2 linked regions of the Companilactobacillus allii genome follow. The protein of the gene in region 1 interacts with the protein of each later gene in a pairwise test. Links are inferred from orthologs where the notes say so. Each region holds a gene or a part of one and is shown in the gene's direction. Other genes may lie near its edges. The genes, in order: topA and BTM29_RS06900.

What was found.
Region 2: the proteins of topA (region 1) and BTM29_RS06900 interact in binary tests that used the Escherichia coli proteins (3 or more experiments, as listed by UniProt). The link is inferred for Companilactobacillus allii from one-to-one orthologs.

The regions. Positions count from the first base shown.
Region 1 is NZ_CP019323.1:2,055,619-2,058,952, reverse strand. Bases 54-3,044 are described here. They hold topA (type I DNA topoisomerase), read left to right. Parts: upstream 54-502; coding sequence 503-2,587; downstream 2,588-3,044. Other genes in these bases: xerC (tyrosine recombinase XerC), read left to right, coding at 2,588-3,044; dprA (DNA-processing protein DprA), read left to right, coding at 54-390. Outside these bases: more of dprA, read left to right, coding at 1-53; more of xerC, read left to right, coding at 3,045-3,334. UniProt on the Escherichia coli protein: Releases the supercoiling and torsional tension of DNA, which is introduced during the DNA replication and transcription, by transiently cleaving and rejoining one strand of the DNA duplex.
Region 2 is NZ_CP019323.1:1,420,839-1,424,060, reverse strand. The notes cover bases 344-3,222. They hold BTM29_RS06900 (YigZ family protein), read left to right. Parts: upstream 344-1,407; coding sequence 1,408-2,037; downstream 2,038-3,222. Other genes in these bases: BTM29_RS06895 (glycosyltransferase family 4 protein), read right to left, coding at 2,188-3,222; BTM29_RS06905 (helicase-related protein), read right to left, coding at 344-1,379. Also shown: BTM29_RS06910 (ComF family protein), read right to left, coding at 1-48; more of BTM29_RS06905, read right to left, coding at 84-343.

The DNA.
Region 1 (3,334 bases):
GGTTGGGCACATCAAGTAACCTTGAATAATCATGGTAAAACTATTGCTGTGATTGGTAATTGTTTGAGTGATTATTACCCTACTAAGAATAAAAAACTTCAAGATGAAATCTTTGAGTTTGGACTTGTTATTAGTGAATATCCGCCAGGATGTAATATTCAAAGGTGGCATTTCCCGCAACGAAACCGTATAATCGCAGGTATCAGTCAGCGAGTAATTGTAACCGAAGCAAAAGAGCGAAGTGGTTCACTTATTACGGCTGAATTGGCAATGCAAGAAAACAGAGATGTTTATGCAATACCAGGTAAGATAGATGAGAGTACGTCAAAAGGATGTAATAAGTTAATTGAAGAGGGTGCAATACCACTAATCAACTTTAGTGATTTTTAATTTTTTCTCTGATTGATAATTTAATGTATCGTTTTGATTGACAAATTCAAAAACAATAAATATTATATTGAACAGTTTCCTAAATGATTCATTTCAGAAAGGAGCACTTTGCGTGCCAGCGAAACAAAAGAATTTGGTGATTGTTGAATCACCTTCAAAAGCAAAAACAATTGAAAAATATTTGGGACGTAATTATCACGTTGTAGCAAGTTTGGGACATGTTAGAGATCTACCTAAGAGTCAAATGGGTGTCGATATCGAACATGACTACGAACCTAAGTACATTTCTATTCGTGGTAAAGGTCCTGTTATAAAAGATTTGAAAAAAGAGGCTAAAAAAGCCAAAAGAGTTTATCTTGCAGCCGATCCGGATCGTGAAGGAGAGGCCATCGCTTGGCATGTTTCCCATTTATTGGGACTTGATGTCAACGGTGATAATCGTGTTGTATTTAATGAGATTACTAAAGATACTGTTAAACAGGCATTTAAGAAACCTCGTAGTATCGATATGAACTTAGTCGATGCACAACAAGCTCGTCGTGTTCTTGATAGATTAGTAGGATATTCTATTTCACCTATTCTTTGGGCAAAAGTTAAAAAGGGATTAAGTGCTGGACGTGTTCAGTCAATCGCTTTGAAACTTGTTATTGAACGTGAAAAATCAATAAAGAAATTTATTCCTGAAGAATATTGGACTATTGAGTCAACATTCAAACATGGTAAAGATAAGTTTAATGCTAACTTTTATGGTATTGATCATAAAAAAACTGAATTAAAAGATAATGCTCAAGTTCAAGAAGTTCTTGGAAAAATCAATAAGAGTGATGATTTTGACATTGAAAAGGTAACGAAAAAAGAACGTAATAGATTCCCCGCTGCCCCATTTACGACTAGTTCACTTCAACAAGAGGCTAACCGTAAATTGAATTATAAGACTAGAAAAACAATGATGATTGCTCAACAACTTTATGAAGGAATCAATCTTGGAAGAAAAGAAGGCACAGTAGGTTTAATTACTTATATGCGTACTGATTCCAAGCGTATTTCAAAGGTTGCACAAACTGAAGCATCAGAATTTATTCATAAAGAATTTGGTGAACCTTTTGCTGCAGTTAAGATGCGTAAGGATAAAAATCAAGAAGGTGCACAAGACGCCCATGAGGCTATTCGACCATCTTCAGTATTACGTACTCCTAAGTCATTGAAAGATATTTTGACACGTGATCAATATCGTTTGTATGACTTGATTTGGTCACGCTTTGTGGCTAGTCAAATGACACCTGCTGTTTATGACACTATGACTGTTGATTTAACACAAAATGGTGTTATGTTCAGAGCCAACGGTTCAAAAATCAAGTTTGAGGGATACCGCAAAGTTTATCAAAGTACTTCAGAATCTAATAAGAAGGATAATATTCTTCCTGAACTTGCTGAAGGTGATAAAGCTAAGCTTCAAACAAACGATCCAGCACAACATTTTACACAACCACCTGCAAGATTTACTGAAGCTTCACTTGTTAAGGCCTTGGAAGAAAATGGTGTTGGCCGTCCTTCAACATATGCTCCAACAATTGATACTATTCAGAGACGTTACTATGTAAAATTGAATGGAAAAAGTTTTGAACCGACTGAATTAGGTGAAATTGTTGATAATTTAATTCAAGATTACTTCCCAGATATTGTTAATATTGATTTCACAGCTCATCTAGAAGATGAACTTGATGAAATTGAAGAGGGTAAGGAAGATTGGGTAAAGGTTGTTGACCACTATTACAAACCTTTTGCTAAAGAATTAGAATCAGCCGAGAGCAAAATTGAAAAAGTTCAAATTAAAGATGAGCCAGCCGGTATGGATTGTGACATCTGTGGTGCACCTATGGTTATCAAGATGGGTCGCTATGGTAAATTCTATGCTTGTTCACGATTCCCAGACTGTCGTAATACAAAACCAATTGTTAAAGAGATTGGTGTAGTTTGTCCTAAGTGTAAAGAGGGACAAGTCATTGAAAGAAAATCAAAGAAAAACCGTATTTTCTATGGTTGTTCTAGATATCCTGATTGTGACTTCGTTTCATGGGATAAACCAATTGGACGTGATTGCCCTAAAGATGGCCATTATCTAGTTGAAAAGAAAGTTAAGGGTGGTCGTCAAGTTCTATGTCCAAATGGCGATTATGAAGAACAGGTTCAAAAATAAATGATCGAACAAGATTTAATTGACAAGTTTATTGATTATTTGATGATCAACCATCATTATTCTGAAGATACTAAAAGTTCATATTTGGAAGATATCAATAATTTTGTAAAATTTCTTGATGATAATGGTGGATTCAAGGGATTTACAAAAATAAATCGACTCGATGTGGAGACATACTTAACGTATTTAGATGAAAAGAATTATGCTGATGAAACGGTGGCTAGAAGGGTTTCAGCGTTGAGATCCTTTTATAATTTTCTGTTACGTAATAAGTTCATGAAAACTAATCCGTTTGATCTTATTCAGCTTAGACATAAAGGACGTAAATTACCGCGCTTTTTTTATGAAAAAGAAATGAAACAACTTTTCGAAGCTGTAAAAGGTGATGACGCCCTTTCTGAAAGAAATTCTGCGCTATTAGAGTTACTATATGCTACTGGGATGCGTGTTAGCGAATGTTCCAATCTTGAATTAGAACAATTAGATTTTACTAACGGTATCGTTTTGGTACATGGTAAAGGTGATAAAGATCGTTATGTGCCGTTTGGTAGTTTTGCTCAAAGGGCATTAAATCGTTATATCGATGACGGCAGAAAAAAATTGATGGCCGCTAATAATATGGACCATCAATTTGTTTTCGTTAATAATCGAGGTAAAGGTATCACGAGTCGTGGAGTTGAATATATACTTGATCAAATTATAAAGAAAACCAGTTTGACGACTGACATTCACCCACATATGATTAGA
Region 2 (3,222 bases), 640 kb from region 1 along the record:
ATTATCTGGAACGAAATCTTCAAACCCAAAAATAATTTTTAAATTCAACTCGTTTATGCTTTTATTACCACAATTTAGACATCTCATTTGCTGGCCTGTCGATTCAGATATTTTATTTCAGAACAAGCCTGTTTAACTTGTCGATTGTAACTTTGATAATAGAAATGCACCTCATCATCATAAGATTCCTTAGCACGACCGGCTCTACCAGCTATTTGAATTAGTGCAGTTTTAGAAAATTCTTTAGCATCCGCATCGATCACTATCACGGTAATATTCTTAAAAGTTACTCCACGTTCCAAGATAGTAGTCGTTAAAATAGCTTGAATTTCTTTTTTTCTAAATTGAGAAACCTTATCCAATCTTTGTTCGTCCTTTGAACTAACGTCCACAAAACTTAATTCAGGAAAAATGATTTTTAAACTCTCAGAAAATTTTAACATCGCTGGAATTTTTGGAAAAAATAACATAAACCGTTCATTATTTTCTATCAATTTTTTTATTTTTAATTTTATTCTTGGATTTATCCTAAAATAATCACTAGATTTGAATAACATGTGGCACTTAGGCTGTGGTAATGGATAAGTATGGAATCTTTGATACAATTTAGATATAGTGATTTTTTTGTTTTCAACATCTTTTATCAACCTTTTTGGCGGTGTTGCTGACAAAAATACTAAATTACCTGTTGGTCTCTTTGCTTTATAAATGGCCTTTTCAAGCATTTCATTCCCCGCTAATGGATATGAATCCACTTCGTCTATTATCAACACATCAAAAGCCTTATCAAATTTTATTAGTTGATGCACAGTGGAGATCATTATTTGTGTCAATGAATACGTTTCTTCACTTTTACCATGGAATAATCCAATACTAACTTGTGGGAAGGCTGCTTGAATTCTAGGGAATAGTTCAATACAAACATCAACTCTAGGAGAACAAAAAGCCACACGTTTACCATCAGAAATAATACGTTCGATCAATGGATACGTCATTTCAGTCTTACCGGCACCAGTAACCGCCCAAACTAAGTGATTAACTCCCGTATTATATGCCATAATAAGCTCCTCAGAAGCTTTTTTCTGCATAATGGTTAATTCACCGGACCACTGTAAAGATGGACTCCTATCGCTAAATAGTGCTTCTGCTGGTGAAATTATCAATTGGTCACGCTCACTGATTCTGCCGAGGTTGATACAACTTCGACAATAAATAAGTTTTGAATTATTTTTCACCATCATTAAGCATCTCTGGCAAACATTATTCTCTATAGCATTTATTTTTTTGCCACCGATACTAAGCAATAATTCTATCTGTTCATCATTCAATTCCGTCGTATTAAAAATACGACCACCTAAATATTCATTTAAATTATTCATAAATTAAATTACGAAAGGAATAACAAATTTGCAAAATTATAAAACAATTGCTCAAACAGGAGCGTTTGAAAAAGATATAAAAAAGTCTCGTTTCATTGCACACATTGCTCAAACTTTTTCTGAAGATGAAGCCAAACAATTTATTTCAAAAATCCAAAAGCAAGAATCTGGTGCTACACATAATTGCACGGCCTTTATAGTTCTTGAAAACGTTGAAATAGAACGCATGTCAGATGATGGAGAACCTAGTGGGACTGCGGGTTCCCCAATCCTGAATGTCTTACAACAAAACGACTTAAAAAACGTTACTGCAGTCGTAACTAGATATTTTGGTGGCATAAAATTAGGTGCTGGAGGACTAATTCGTGCCTACTCATCCACTACATCCGATGCCATTAAAGAAATTGGCCTAGTTGAAAATCGTTTACAGCAAGGATATGAATTGACCATTCCTTATCACCTATACGACAAGTTTGAAAACTATGCCAAAAATGAGCAGATCATTCTAGAAAATAAGACCTTCTCTACTGATGTCACTTGCAATGTATATCTAGATCTGGCAAAGCATCAAGAAATAATTCAAGATATTACTAACCAATTTCAAAATCAAATAGTATTTAATGAGATCGAGCAAACTTATAAACAAGTGTCTATTTAAAACTCTCTCACTCAAATTTGTAATAAAAACACGTGCCAAAACACAATTTTCTCCATCAACCAAAAAGAAGTCGACATTTACTTGCGTAAATACCGGCTTCTTTTTTGTACCATATTCGAAAACTGAACGTGTTTTGTACAACTTCGTGAATCAATCTTTCTTTTCTAATCGTTTAACAAACTTCTGAATCGTTCTTAACAATGGCTGTCGGTTATCGCCAAGAAGGCCTATGGATTCAACGAACAGTTCCAAACCAAGTAATACACCAATTGTCAAAAGAACACTGCCCCACAAACTTGATAGTGGGTAAAGCAATGAGATGAATGCAAATATCAATGACAATCCATAAATAACCAGAACGGTTTGTCTATGTGATAATCCTAATTGCATTAATCTATGATGTAAATGATGTTTATCAGCTTGAGTGATTGGTTTCTTATTCAAGAATCTTCTCAACATTGCATATACAGTGTCTGTTATTGGAACTCCCATGATAATTACTGGAATCAACATGGTAATAAAGGTCACATTCTTCAAACCCTTTAATGAAAATACTGCCATCATGAATCCTATAAACAACGCCCCAGTATCACCTAAGAAGATACTGGCCGGATGGAAGTTATGTGGTAAGAATCCTAGTAAGGCTGCCACTAAAGCAAAAATCCAAATTGATACATAGACATTAGTTATATTCAAAAAGAAATATCCAACAACTCCCATGGTGAACAAGGCGATTATTGAAACACCTGTTGCAAGGCCATCAAGTCCATCAATCAAATTAACTGCATTAGTTATAGCTAATATCCAAATGATCGTAACTGGGAAACTCCACCAGCCAAGTTGAAAGGTTCCAAATATAGGTATTACGACTTCATTCATTCTGATTCCGGCTAAGAAATAAATCACCAGTGCTGCAGCGAATATTCCGGCCATTTTTGCTTTTGGCGATAATTCTCTAATATCATCAATAATTCCTGTCAAAATAATAATACATTCTGCCAAGAAGACACTGAATAGTTCATGGCTAGGAATTTGATTTCGCAACAATACAAAGGTCGAAAATGTAAAGGCAATAAAAATAGCCAGCCCACCCATAGTAGGCATTGGCTTTTTATTTACACGACGAGCATTTGGATTATCTACGGCACCCAAAATGTAAGCAAGTTTAATTACAAACGGAGTTAT